DNA from 3 places in the Shewanella colwelliana genome. Region 2 is predicted to be linked to each of the others. Evidence: predicted binding sites of a transcription regulator. Region 2 holds the regulator's gene; each other region holds the start of a gene.
The links. Region 2 encodes LexA, which represses DNA repair genes until DNA is damaged. Its sites were predicted from a motif close to TACTGTATNNNNATACAGTA; they were not measured.

Region 1: a site for LexA is predicted at 2,352-2,371, ahead of dinG (ATP-dependent DNA helicase DinG). Genes of this name have one in related genera too.
Region 3: a site for LexA is predicted at 1,470-1,489, ahead of BEL05_RS18035 (DNA topoisomerase III). Genes of this name have one in related genera too.

Annotation. Positions count from the first base shown of each region.
Region 1 covers NZ_MCBT01000016.1:22,737-27,762, reverse strand. Annotated here, with positions in the region: gene BEL05_RS06455 (sulfite exporter TauE/SafE family protein) at 1-247, opposite strand, end outside; gene dinG (ATP-dependent DNA helicase DinG) at 256-2,328, opposite strand; gene BEL05_RS06445 (DNA polymerase II) at 2,464-4,830, shown strand.
Region 2 covers NZ_MCBT01000004.1:39,492-44,517, forward strand. Annotated here, with positions in the region: gene ctaD (cytochrome c oxidase subunit I) at 1-1,148, opposite strand, end outside; gene coxB (cytochrome c oxidase subunit II) at 1,158-2,720, opposite strand; gene BEL05_RS02035 (cell division inhibitor SulA) at 3,122-3,631, opposite strand; gene lexA (transcriptional repressor LexA) at 3,628-4,245, opposite strand; gene yrfG (GMP/IMP nucleotidase) at 4,356-5,024, opposite strand.
Region 3 covers NZ_MCBT01000048.1:54,286-59,311, reverse strand. Annotated here, with positions in the region: gene BEL05_RS18035 (DNA topoisomerase III) at 1-1,456, opposite strand, end outside; gene BEL05_RS18030 (hypothetical protein) at 1,724-1,987, shown strand; gene BEL05_RS18025 (hypothetical protein) at 2,006-2,191, opposite strand; gene BEL05_RS18020 (methyl-accepting chemotaxis protein) at 2,627-4,744, opposite strand.

The DNA of each region.
Region 1 (5,026 bases), on a different contig from region 2:
TGGCGGCCTGGTACCAAAATCTTGGGGTAAAAAACTGTTGCTTATAATAGGTAAATGCCGACATGGAGGAGCCAAAGCTCGCCGCGAGTTTATTAGTGCCTAAGGCAACATGGGGAGGAATGCCGGTGGTTAATAGCGCCGGAATAGAGAGTAATCCGCCACCACCAGCAACCGCATCAATAAAGCCAGCGATAAACCCGATCGCGGCAAGAATCGCCCAGCTGCTCGGTTCTAACAATAAATCCAATGGTGATCCTATTCTATAACTTGGCGAAAGGGGGGCAGTGCATCGAGTAGTGACTTTCCATATCGCTTAGTGACGAGTCGACGATCCAAAATGGTTATTCTACCGTAGTCTTCCTCTTTACGTAGTAATCTACCACAACTTTGAATCAGTTTACGCGACGCATCGGGAATCGTTAATTGTAAGAACGGATTTCCGCCCTTAATTTTTACATATTCTGCGTGCGCCTGTTCTACTGGCGAGGTGGGGACGGCAAAGGGCAATTTAGTAATAATTAAGTTGGTGAGGTAGTCACCCGGTAAGTCTAACCCTTCAGAAAAGCTGCCAGTGCCAAAGATGATGCTGACGTCACCAGCGTCACAGCGCTGTTTATGGGTGCTCAGTAGTTGTTGGCGCGAGTCTTCACCTTGTATGAGCAGTGGTACTTTAATTTTAGGCCGCACAATATCCGATACTTTTTCCATCTGCCAATAGGATGCGAACAGCACTAATGTCGCGGTTTCACCCTCGATAAGCTGTAATATTTGCTCGGCTAGCTCGTCTGTGTAGCGATCGTCCGTTGGCTCGGTGCGCATTTGGGGCAGATATAAGGTCGCGTTCTGTTTAAAATCGAAAGGACTATCCATAGCCAGGTAGCGACTGCCGTCGTTAATGGATAGACCAACTTGATGAGTAAAGTGGTTAAAGTTATTCAACGCCCTGAGTGTGGCGCTGCAAAGCACTACCCCTGCCGCTTTTTCCCATAGCAGAGTTTCAAGCATAAAGCCGACTTCAATGGGGGAGGCATTAAACAGATAGTCGGGCTGCTTACCGACAATTTGTTCAACCCATCTGGCCATCGGAGCGCCTTTAGGGCTATCTGTTTTGGCCATCATTTTCCATAGCTTCTGTAAATTTTCCAGTCGCTGCAGCATAAAGCCGGTTTCACTGAGAAGCTGTTCGGCTTGGTGCTTGGGGAGTTCACCGTCTTTGATAGATTCACTCAGTAACGCTAGCATCTTGTTAAACTGTTTCAGCGCACTGTTAGAGGCGCTGGCAAGGTTTTCAGCTTGAATGATTAGCGCTGATGGCAGCTTACCATGCTCAAAACGAATGCGGTTTTCAGGGTTATCGAAAGCGGCGCTTTGTCCGTCACAATACTGTGCCACTTGGTTTAGCAAACTGGTTAGATCGCTAATATGGTCGAGCATCGCTTGTGCCGGGGCAATAATGTGATTGCTCTTTAATTGGTTTTGCAGCTTGGCGCTGGTTTTACCTATTTTCTCTAACCAGTCAATGGCCCCGCGCAGCGTTGCTTGCGCACTAGAGAAATCACGCGCGACTATTGGCAGATGATGAGCTTCATCGATAATGTAATACAGTTCTTCTGGATCAGGAAGAATAACACCACCACCCAGCTCAAGATCAGCAAAGAGCAAGCTATGGTTGGCGATCAGTACATCCCAATTATCAATATCTTCACGGGCTTTATGGAACGGACAGTTTCTGTGGCTTGCCAGTTGTCGATGACAGCTGTGTTTGTCGCAGGCTATTTGCGTCCATAAATGATCAGGCAGTTGGGTGGTTAAGGTGTCGCGTTCACCATTCCAGCGGCCTTCATGGAAATCTTTTAATAAGCCTTGCAATAACTCTACTTGGCTGTGATCGGGCTTAGTTTGCCACATCGCCATTTGCGTGCCATCGTCACTACCGATGAGCATTTCCAACTTGGCTAAACAGACGTAACGTTGGCGACCTTTAACTAAGCCGAAGGTAAAATCTAACCCTGACTGCTGTAAGAAAAAAGGCAAATCTTTGTTCAACAACTGCTCCTGCAATGCCACTGTCGCGGTGGCGATACAGACTTTTTTCTTACTTGCTAATGCCAGAGGAATAGAACCCAGAATATAGGCAAGCGATTTACCTATGCCTGTACCTGCTTCGACCACAATAATGCGCCTATGCTTGTCATATTCGCCCGCTAATGTTTTAGAGATCTCAGCGACGATATAGTTTTGTTCTCGGCGAGAACGAAAGTTAGGTAGGGCTGTAGCAATATCTTTATAGATAGTGCGGATCTGAGTTTTGACGTCGGCTGATAACATGAAAGCACATTGCAGATAAATAGAGCTGTACATAATAACAGTGATTACATAGCCTAAGAAGCGTTATCGTGACTATTTTAAGTGGTAATTCACTTTAAACCACAGAGTTTGGCAATTGATAGAGTTGGGAAAACATTGAGTGAGATAGGTAAAAACAGCATACAGGAGACAGTAAAAGGCCGGATTTTAACTCGTCATCATTCGGGTAACGCTCTGCTGTACTATGTAAAAACGATAGACGGCCCGGTTAAAGTGGTGGTTAACGACAGCGCGCGAGTTTGTTTTTGTTTAGCTCATGAGGCACCTCGTTTAAGCGCGATAGCGTCCGTTCGTATTGAAGAACTTGGGCTGAGTAGCTTCAGTCACCAAAGTGTTAGTGCTATCTATAGCCAAACGGGGCAAGCTTTTCGGCAGCTAGTACGCCAAGCGAATGATTTAGGCGTTGAGTTATTTGAGGCCGATATTCGACCAGAGCAACGTTACCTCATTGAGCGGTTTATTGCCTTAGATGCCGAGTTTATTGGCCAAGCCGCATCGGCTCGTGCATTGCCAACGTTTACAGCCAGCAGAGCACGCAAGCGTGATCTTAAGATAACGATGTCGATTGTATCATTGGATTTTGAATGTGCTATGGATGGCCAGCTATACAGCGTCGCACTTTATGGTGAGTCCGATACAGGAGAGATGATAGCAAAGGTCATCATGGTGGGCGATAGTCCTCAATCACAATCGGTAGATTATATTGATTGGGTAGAGGATGAAGCGAGCTTGATTCATGGACTGGTTGCTTGGTTTAAGCAAGCAGACCCCGACATTATCATTGGCTGGGCAGTGGTGACGTTCGATATCGCGCTGCTTTATCGCCGTGCCAAGTACCATAATATTGCCTTAACATTAGGTAGAGGCGATGAGCTTCTCAATTGGAAGGTTGAAGACAAGTATAGGCCTGAGACATTAATTCTACCTGGTCGAGTGGTGTTAGATGGCATCGATTGGTTAAAGGCGGCTTTTTATCAGTTTGATAGTTTCTCCTTAGAGCATGTGTCACGTCAGCTTTTAGGGGAGGGCAAGGCTATTGATAAAGTGGAAAATAGAGGTGAGTCAATTACCGAGTTGTTTCAGCACGATAAGTTAGCCTTGGCGCATTACAATCTAACCGATAGCCGCTTAGTTTGGGACATTTTTAAAAAAACACATCTTACCGAGTTTGCCATGGAGCGTTCACGTCTCACGGGATTGGAGTTAGGGCGTGTGGGTGGCTCGGTTGCAGCCTTTAATAATCTCTACCTACCCTATCTACATCGTGCAGGATTTGTGGCCCCAAGTCGTCCTGCCAGTGATGGGATAGAAAGCCCTGGTGGATATGTGATGGACTCTGTTCCGGGGCTGTACCAACATATTTTGGTACTAGATTTTAAGAGTCTCTACCCCTCTATTATTCGTACTTTTAATATCGACCCCAAGGCACTGATTGAGGGCGAAAGGTTAGCTGAGTCGCAAACCGTACCAGGTTTTCTTGGGGCAACTTTTAATCGTCAGGGCGCCATTTTACCCAATTTAATTGCTGAGCTATCTGCTAAGCGAGAGTTAGCAAAATTAGAGAACAACGCCCCCCTCTCTCAAGCGATTAAGATCATCATGAATTCACTTTATGGTGTGCTTGGCTCACGTGGGTGTGTTTTCCATGATGCAAGGTTAGCCAGTTCTATTACGTTGCGCGGCCATCAAATAATGAAACAGACGCGTCAATGGATTGAAGAACTTGGGTTACGCGTAATCTATGGTGACACCGATTCGACTTTTGTGCATTTGGCCGATCTCAGTGGCATAGAATCGATTGATAAGTTCGCAGAAAACTTAGTCGCTACCATTAATGGTAAGTGGCAAGCGCGATTAGCAGAGCTGTACAATATTCCCTGTTATTTAGAGTTAGAATATGAACGTCATTTTGAGCAGTTTTTTATGCCCACATTGAGGGGATCTACAGAGGGGTCTAAAAAACGCTATGTGGGGGCTTACACTAATCCAAAGGGGGAGTTAAGCGTTGTGTTTAAAGGGATGGAGCAGGTTAGAAGCGACTGGAGTCCATTGGCTAGGCAGGTGCAAGAGCAGCTCTATTATCGGTTATTCGCTAAACAAGACGTACAAGAGTACCTGCAAGATATCATTGTGCGTTTGCAAGCAGGTGAACTTGACGAGTTGCTTATTTTTAGTAAACGGCTCAGGCGTGATATTGCTGACTATACCCAAAAAGCCTCGCCCCATGTTAAAGCTGCGAGCTTATATTGTGAGCGAAGTGGCGTGCCGGCATACGGAAAACGGGGCAGTAAGATTGAGTATCTAATCACCCTCTCGGGGGCAGAACCCATTCAGTTTTGTATCGGCAAAATTGATTACCAATATTACTTGGATAAACAAATCGCACCCATTTCTGATCCTGTACTTTCAGTTTTCAATGTTTCTTTCAGTGACCTTATCTCTAAACAGATGACGTTAATTTAGATGAAGCTTCGTTGAGCTTATTCTGAATAAATGTTAACAGATGGTGTAAGTCATGATGCGTAGAGGTTTTAGTGGTTAATGTGGTGAAAATAACTGCACTTTTTGTGATATTCGTCTTTGAGGATTTGCTAATCTTTTGCTAGTCTCAATTTGAAATTGGAACGAAATAAAACGACGGAATGTGACAATAAAAAAT
Region 2 (5,026 bases):
GGTGTGATGGCTAACATCAGCCCGGAAAAACCACCAATAGTGAATAGAATGATAAAGGCGATAGCGAACAACATAGGAGTCTCGAAACTGATAGAACCGCGCCACATGGTGGCTACCCAGTTAAAGACTTTTACCCCAGTTGGAACCGCGATCAGCATGGTGCAGTACATGAAAAACAGTTCGGCAAAAACAGGCATGCCGGTAGTAAACATGTGATGCGCCCAGACGAGGAAGGATAAGATAGCAATACTGGCCGTGGCATAGACCATTGACGAGTAACCAAATAGCCGCTTACGACTGAATGCTGGCACAATGGCTGAGATAATACCAAAGGAGGGTAAGATCATAATGTACACTTCAGGATGACCGAAGAACCAGAAGATGTGTTGGAACATCACAGGATCACCGCCACCCGCCGCATCGAAGAAGCTGGTACCAAAATATTTATCTGTCAGTACCATGGTGACAGTTCCTGCTAGCACCGGCATCACGGCAATGAGCAAGAAGGCTGTAATAAGCCAAGTCCACACAAACAGTGGTAACTTCATCCATGTCATGCCTGGTGCTCGCATATTGACGATAGTCACTACCACATTGATAGCCCCCATGATGGAGCTAATGCCCATGATGTGCACAGAAAATACAAATAGCGCAGTGCTATCAGGGCTGTAAGTTGTTGATAGTGGAGCGTAGAAGGTCCAACCGAAATTTGGGCCACCGCCCTCCATAAACAAGGAGCTTAATAGAATGGCGAACGCAAACGGTAAAATCCAGAAGCTCCAGTTATTCATCCGTGGTAGGGCCATATCTGGTGCACCAATCATCATGGGGATTAACCAGTTAGCTAAGCCCGTGAAGGCTGGCATAACAGCACCAAATACCATGACTAAGCCATGAACGGTTGTCATTTGATTAAAGAAGTTTGGCTCGACCAATTGTAGGCCGGGTTGAAATAGCTCGGCTCGAATCACCATGGCCATAGCCCCACCAGTGAGGAACATAATAAAGCTGAACCACAGGTAGAGTGTGCCAATATCTTTATGGTTGGTGGTTAAAATCCAGCGCATAATGCCTTTGGGCGCCCCATGATGATGGTCATCATGGTGATCGTCGTGAGCGGCTGGAGAATCTTGTGTAATTGTGCTCATTTTAATCCCTTACTTTCCGTGACCATCAACATCTGAAGCCTGAACCGCATCACCTGAGTTGTTTCCCCATGCATTACGTTCATATGTCACCACGGCAGCTAGCTGTTGTGGTGTAAGTTGCGCGCTAAATGCCTGCATTGCGGTACCAGCCTTGCCATTGATCACTATGTCGAGGTGATCAGAAACTGGACCTGTGATGACAGGGCTACCCACGAGTGAAGGGAAAGCGCCCGGAAGTCCAGTACCGCTAGCTTGGTGACAAGCCACACAACTGGTTAGATAAACTTTCTCGCCCATGGCCATGAGCTCTTCCATTGTTAAGTCATCTAATACCACCGTTTTCTCTGCGGTCGCAGCAACGGCCGATTCAACGGTTGGTACTACATCTGCGGTTTCTGGTAGGTTTGCTGGTAACCTAGTTGGAGCCTTTGTATTGCTCTCTACCGAAATCGCTGAGCCATCAGAGTTGACGTCTACTGCCTGAACCGCATCGCCGGAGTCATTACCCCAAGCATTACGCTCATAAGTTACGACGGCAGCAATTTCAGCCGCTGTTAGCTGTTTAGCAAACGCTTGCATTGCTGTACCAGGTTTACCATTTAAGACGATATCGATATGACCTGAGACGGGTCCTTTAATGATGGGGCTGCCAATAAGAGAGGGGAATACGCCTGGTAATCCTGCACCATTCGGCTGGTGGCAAGCGGCGCAGCGCGCCATATATATTTGCTCGCCTTGTGCCATTAGCTCCTCCATAGAGAGAGTTTGGCTCAGTGCTGCTTCGGCTTGCGCAGCTGCTAGACTAGCTTGTGCTTTTTGATCTTGTATCCAGCTTTCAAAATCTGCCTCTGATAATGCTTCGACGACAATAGGCATGAAGCCGTGGTCTTTACCACAAAGCTCGGCACATTGGCCTCGGTAGGTGCCAGGTTTATCAATACGGGTCCAAGCTTCATTGATAAATCCAGGATTAGCATCCTTTTTGACAGCGAAGGCAGGTACCCACCAAGAGTGTATGACATCGTCAGAAGTCATGAGGAAACGGATTTTTTTGTTAATCGGCAGCACGAGTGGCTTGTCTACTTCTAAAAGATAGTTTTCACCTTTAGCTTCTGTGCCTTCAATCTGTTCTCTGGGAGTAGAGAGCAAGCTAAAGAACTCTATGTCATGGTCAAAGTAGCTGTAATGCCACTTCCATTGAGAGCCGGTGACTTTGATGGTGATGTCCGCATTACTGGGATCTTCCATCGCGATAAGAGTCTTTGTTGCAGGGATTGCCATAATAATGAGTATGACAAAGGGGACAACCGTCCACGCTATTTCAACCTTAGTACTCTCATGGAAATTGGCCGCAACGGCGCCTTTTGAGCGTCGGTGATTGATGATGGAATAGATCATCACGCCAAAAACCACGACACCGATGGCACAGCAGATGTAGAGAATGGTCATGTGTAGACTAAACACCTTGCCACTAATCTCTGTTACCCCTTGGGTCATATTTAGGGGCATATCGGCTGCGAGTATGGGGGGCGTAAACAGTAACGCCAGCAAACTATACAACACTTGCTTCACTAGACTTCTCCTCTGTCAATTGCGAAGGCAACTACAAAGAAGAGCCACACAGTATGTCTCGGCTCTATGCAAACTCTTCAGTTCCCAAAAAAGCAACGATGACTTCAAAGTGCGCTGGTGGTGTAGATATTGTTATTGCTGGTGGTGACCACGCTTGCACTTACGGCTGAATATATCAGGCGAATTTCAGTTTCAATTCCAAGGCGCTGTTTACTCTGCCAAGTGTAAAGAAGCCGACAACTAAATTGTTCGGATATAACAAATAATCGTTGATATCTGTTACTAACTTAATGCGTGTTCAAATATTGATCAAGATCACTTTTACTTTTATTTTTCTAAAAAAAACAGAGACAAAAAAAGCCCCGTTAGGGGCTTGCGTATGGAAAGTGTTCTTGCAGATGCTAGTGCAGAGATGAAAATAGCGAACCTTGCTGCATGGCTAAATCATCTGAACTGTGTGCGGCAGATGGCAAGTGAACATTGCCTTCTTCTATCACGACACCTAGTGCACTGCAGTTTTTTGCAACCAGCTGCAGACGTCGGTTATCACGTTCGTCAAGGGTGTGAGTCCAGCTAATGACCGCACTAGATGTGCCACTAGTGAGTGCTTTTTCCATAGCCCATAACGCTTCAACTTCATCTTTGGTGTGAACCAGTAGAATTCTGTCCATGCGCACGCCAGCATCAGCCAGCATCTGCTTATAGCCAATATTCGGCGGACTAATAAGTACAACCCACTGACCTTGTTGGCTCAATCTTGCAAGCTGTGGTGTTAATGCCTGCAGTTCTTGTTTGCCTTGTGTGACACTGGATACTGTCGATATGCTTGCATTGTGGCTGTGCTTAATCTGGTCACCCATTTCAACCCATAGACCTGGATGACGCGGTGCATTGCCTATTAAGTTGTTCATTGCCAATCTCCATTTCTGATCACACCAACGGCCAAGCCTTCAATGCTTAAACTTTGGGTGGATAAGTCGACAACAATAGGTGAATACTCTTCATTTTCAGCATGAAGGTATACAGTATTTCCTTTCTTTTCGAATCGTTTTACGGTGACATCATCTTCAACACGCGCTACTACGACTTGGCCGTTACGCGCTTGCTCAACTTTATGCACTGCGAGTAGATCGCCTTCTAAAATACCGATATCTTTCATACTGTCGCCACGGACTCGCAAAAGAAAGTCTGCACTCGGGCGGAACATGGATGGATCGACCTTGTAGTGCTGCTCTACATGCTCTTGAGCTAGGATAGGCTCACCGGCAGCGACTTGGCCAATCAGTGGTAAACCAAGCTCTTCAGGTTCATCTTCCTGCGTCAGTTTTATTCCGCGTGAGGTGCCGGGCATGATCTCTATGCAGCCTTTTTTAGCCAACGCCTTTAAGTGCTCTTCTGCGGCATTGGCGCTTTTAAAGCCTAAGCGTCGTGCAATTTCAGCTCGGGTTGGTGGCATACCTGTGTCGGCGATATTGCGCTTAATAAGGTCTAAAATTTCGGCTTGTCTTGGGGTTAGTGGTCTCATTAAAGTTCCTGTCTTTCCATACAGTACCTGTTAGTATATACAGTATTTATTGTAGCGCAAGTATTAACCAAATTATTGCTATGATGACCATAGGTTAAGGCTTTATGCTGCTAATTTTGCTTATTAAGTTCATCAAGCAGATGCTGATAGTCATCAATCGCAGGAAAGTCAGTAAAAATTTTATGGGGCTTCTGGCTGTCTGGATTTTTGATACCAAGCTGATAGTGGACCCCAGCTAATTTCGCCGCGGCTAAGATGGCCTCACTATCATCGATAAATAAGCAGCGTTTGGGATTTAGCTGATATTGATTAAACAGGGCAGCCCAAAATTGCGGATGCTCTTTAGGAAATCCAGTTTCATGGCTTGAGATGATAGCGTCTAGCCCGGTTGCCAGGTCAGTGTGTTCCAGCTTAAGCGCTAGACTATTAGGGTGTGCGTTAGTAACTAAGATTCTTTTTTTGCCTGCTTTTCCGAGTGCGTCGAGGAATGGCAGGCTGTCTTGTCTTAATTGAATCCTGTCGACCATTGTCTGGTGTAGAGCCAGAATATTTAGATTCAATTCTTTAGCCCAATAATCAATACAGTACCACTCTAAAGTTCCAAAAACCTTGTCATAGGCGATTTCAACTATGGCATTGGCTTGTTCTAGGCTGATCCCTCGTTCTCTGCTCAAGCTTTGTGGCACAACACTTAACCAGAAGTGGTTGTCAAAGTGAAGGTCGAGTAGTGTACCGTCCATATCGAGGAGCACGGTATCTATGTTATTCCATGGAAACATAT
Region 3 (5,026 bases), on a different contig from region 2:
CTTGACCAGATTGAAGCAATTGCCCTGTAATTAACGGTGGCAGTTGTTGCAGCGACTCAGTGTCATCATCAGTTTTTGACTGACCATTACCTCTTTGTGGAAACAGCTTTTTCCAACCTAACGCTTTGTCTTGTTTAGCTTTGGTGGTAAATCGACCATTAGCAATATCCACAACGACCTGTGTTTCATGGTACTGATATGGTCCATAAAATTGTGCTAAATACTGACGTGCGACCTGCAAATAGATCTGTTTTTCACCTTGAGTCAGGCTAGACAGATTGGCCACTTTTTCAGTTGGAACTATCGCATGATGAGCATCAACCTTTTTATCATCCCAGGCTTTGGACTTGATGCTGCAATTGGGTGCATCAACGCCTTGTACTAATTCACTGGCCCCCTTAAGTACAGCATCGACCACTTTTGACGCTAAAGAGAACTGCTCTTTAGGCAGGTAACGGCTATCTGAACGAGGATAGGTAATGAGTTTATGTTTTTCATAAAGGGACTGACAGGTATCCAATACTGTTTTAGCGCTCATGCCAAAGCGTTTTGCGGCATCTATCTGCAGCGCTGACAAACTGTACGGCAGTGGCTGATTTTGCTGCTTATCTTTGCTTTGCAGATCCATCACCACGGCCTGTTGCTGGCTAATGCGATTGACAACATTTTCAGCTAACTTCTTAGATAGCACCCGACCATCTTCATCCATATAGGGCTGACATGCTTCACTTGGCTGCCATTTGGCCTGAAATGCCTCGCCCCTATCGGTCGTTAAATTGGCCAGTACTTCATAAAAAGGTTTGCTAACAAAATTGGCAATCTCCTCATCACGGCGAACGACTAACCCGAGCAGAGGTGTTTGCACCCGCCCAACGGATAACACCCCTTGATAACCCACTTTACGCCCCTGAATGGTATAGGCGCGAGTCATATTCATGCCATAGAGCCAATCAGCACGGGCGCGGGCTAATGCAGAGGTTGATAATGGAATGAACTCTCGATTACTACGTAGCTGACCCAAGGCACGCTTTACCGCTTGTGGGTTAAGGTCGCTAATAAGTAGGCGTTTGGTTTGGTTGAGTTTGTCACCTTTAACCCCTAAGTGGGCAATCACCTCATCAACCAGTAGTTGTCCCTCGCGATCAGGATCACCTGCATTAACCAAGACACTCGCCTGTTTAACCAAGCCTCGTAATACCGTTATCTGGCCTCTGGTTTTAGCCTTTGGCTTCATTTTCCATTGCTGAGGAATAATAGGTAGATGTTCGAACTTCCAGGATTTAAACGCCGGGTCGTAACTATCAGGTTCAGCTTGCTCAAGTAGGTGACCAATACACCAAGAAACACAATCACCGTTTGCGGCGGTGATAAACCCGTCCCCTTTTTTATGGGGTTTTGGTAACACTTCGGCAATGGCTCGCCCTAGACTGGGTTTCTCGGCAATGTATAAGATCATAAATTGGCACAATCACTGTATAAATTACCAGTAACTTTAACCTAGGAATTGTGAGACTGCAAACACAAGCTCGCGCTAATTAGCGTCTTAGCACCATAATAGGACGAGTCCCTGTCAGAGTGATCTATGCTATATGCTCTTTGGTAAACCCCTGCTTGCGATGATTACATTAGCAAAGATATTTATCTGACAATGTAAATACAGTTGAGAACTATTATCATTTGCGGGTATGGTAGACATCTCTTAAAGCACTTAACGGACATGACTATGCTAACCCCTGTACTAACTGATCAACCCCGTTTGGACCAATTGGTGATCTATCAGTTCCTCGCCACATGTGGTTTGCTTATGCTTGTTGTACCGCTAATTGATACTAGCCCTTGGACTCAGTCACTGCTGGTGACGCTAGTCATTCCTATAACGACCCTAGCGACCTTAATCGGCATTTTTATCAAGCAAAGTATCAATCGCTGCACCATTACCCTACTGTTTTCAATTTGGTTACTCGTATGGGGAGTACATCTTGTCTAACTCGCTAACACAGCTAAGCTATATAAAGAATTTTGCCGTTGCAACGCCTAAATATTGGGTCAATAAATGAATTTCACCACTTGCCTTATGGGCGCGTTGTGACACTAAACTGCTGTTTTCAGCCATTTCAGAAATGACCACAATACATCGTTCAGCACCCTCTCCAGCGGCTAACTCAGCCACCTCAAAAATCTGATGGCTCATCAAGGATGATTTGACAGCTGATGTTGAATATTTTTAAGCGTATCGGTCATTTTCATTGATAGGCTTACCGTCTCTTGGCTGATCGCGACGCTTTATGTAACTGATGTGGTTACAGCGACATCGACTATTGCAGTGAAGTGAGCATCTGTTTAATTTGTTCTGTGCTTTCTGCCAGAACAGTTTTTACCAGCCCCAAACACTACAAGGTAGACAACAGTGTAAAACCAACGCTTTATTAGATATTTACCGTTGGCAGTTTGCGTTATCTGCGGATGCCTTTAACAACACAAAGACCCAATGATGAGATACGGGTTTTCATTGATAAGACGAGCATGCCATCTTTTGAAAACCATAAACAGTAAAGCCCATGCTCAATCATGAGCATGGGCTTTACTTGTCGACTAAAGGGTTAATCGTCTGTGTATTCAATCACAACTACGTCTTGAGCTTACCAAGTTGCTGATGCTGCTGCGCGACGAGATCGGCCAAACTGACGCTGCTAGCTTGCGCTTCATCAGCAAGACGCGCCAATTCCGATGCAGAGTCTGAAATACCAGTTATATTACGATTAACTTCCTCGGTGACAGCACTTTGCTCCTCGGCTGCCGTCGCGATATGAGTGACTTGGGACGAGACCTCCTCAATTTGAGAAACTATCGTATTGAGTGAGCTTAACGCCATCTCAGTCTGTTCTACCGCCCGTTGTGCCCCATTAACGCCTTGGTCTATGATATTAGACGCGCTGTTGACTTCCCGCTGCAGCGAATCAATCAGCTTACTGATCTCATCGGTAGAGCTTTGAGTTTTGGAAGCTAATGCCCGAACCTCATCGGCCACCACAGCAAAGCCACGCCCTTGCTCACCCGCACGAGCGGCTTCAATCGCCGCATTCAGCGCTAGTAAGTTTGTTTGCTCTGCTATCGCACTAATTACTTCAAGAATCTTACTAATGTTTGTGCTGCTTTCTGCAACCTTACTGACCGCCTCTTTAGCAAGCAATGACTCTTGCGACATATGTGTCACATAACTCATCGCCTGACTTAAACTCTCTTCGCCACTTTTGACATTCGCGGTCATCGCTTCGGTTTCCATCGCAGTCTGCTCAGAAGCCTTAGCAACTTCGAGTGCTGTTGCGCTCATCTCATTAACCGCGGTAACAACACTCTCTATTTCACTGTATTGTCTATTCACACTCTCACGAGTTTGCTCGGCAATACCCGCTGCGGTTTGACTCTCTCCTTGAGAGCGCTCTGCAAGTTCTTTAAGCTCCGCGATAAGCAACCTTAGCTTGGTAATAAAACCATTAATACCGCTGCCTAAGGCAATGAGTTCAGCGTGAGACTCAACCGTAATGGTCTGAGTTAAATCACCTTCGGCACTCGCCAAGTTTTCAACCCGACTTTGAATCACCTTGAGCGGCGCAATAATACTGCGGATCACTATGCTGATGGTCACCACCGCAATCACAGACACAATACTACCAACGATGAGCAATAAACTCCCTAAGGAGGCAGCCATCTCTTGCATCGCGATATCCATCGCCATGGCAGCTTTATATGCATCCTCTTTCGACACTTCGACAATTAAAGACCACTCAGCCCCCGCAACGGGAATAGCGATAGGATAGGCAACAACTATATTATCGCCACTGTCGAGGTATCCACCATTTTTATGTAGTGATTGGTACTGGGTCGCCTGAGACGCGGGTATCGACTCTGCTAGCGGTCGTGCTTTTTTAGTATAATGACTTGCGGCAACAATCAAGCCTTTTTGGCTTAATAGTGTCACCTTAGCTTTGCCTTGATATAAGCTATTGGAAAGCTCGTCGATCATTTTTTGAAAAATAGGTAGGTTTAAATCGGCCCCCACCAGTCCTATAAATTGATTATTGACCACGACAGGTACGGTCAATGATGTCATCAACTCGTTATTACCCGGTGTGATCTCATAAAGATAGGGCTCCATTAAACAAGGTTTTTTCTTGTCCTTAGCACACAGATACCACTCGGCTTCTCTGATGCCAAACTCATTGAGGGTTTCAATGTACTTTTCTGCCGCATCATCCACTTGGTGATGCTCGACACTGCCGTCATCATTACGGGTAAAATAGATCTCTAGCGTCCCCACTTCAGGGACACTGTGCGCTTGGTCTGCGGTGTTATCGCTATCTAAGCCATCGTAGCCATTGACCTCAAATTGCGCATACAAAGAGGACAGTTGATCATTCTGTTTTAATATCCCTGCGGTAGCTTCAAGCACACCTTCTCGTGATAATGGCTTGGTTTCAGCAGTTTGCTCCATCATGCCCGCAAATGAAAATGGGATCCGGTAAGCTTCATTGATAAACCCAGCCACTCGTTCACCATACTCTCCCGCACGAGCACTTAAACGTTGCTGAGTCTCTTGATGTAATGCAGTTTCAACTTGATCCGCAAGCTGGGCATTTTTGTCGCTGAGTGACCACCATAAGCTAAATGATAATATCGCTACGATGACCAGAAACAGCATTGATGTTATCCAAAGTAACTTAGTACTGATAGACAAATGCTTCATTTAACGCTCCAGAGAAATTGAAAGTGTTACAGGTTGCAACCACATCAATAAACGTAGCATTTGTTTCAAAATAAACAAACAGATAAGCGACTTATTTATCATATTTGATCCAGTCGTTCTTATGACAAGTGGTTGACTAGAATGAGAGAACTAGCGTTAAACCAAAAGAATCATCATCGATAATTTAAAAATAAAATGTTGCGGTAACTATTCATTTGGTTCACGGACTGGTTTATGGGTGGCCAGCGCAACAGAAATAATGCGACACCCATAAAAAAATCG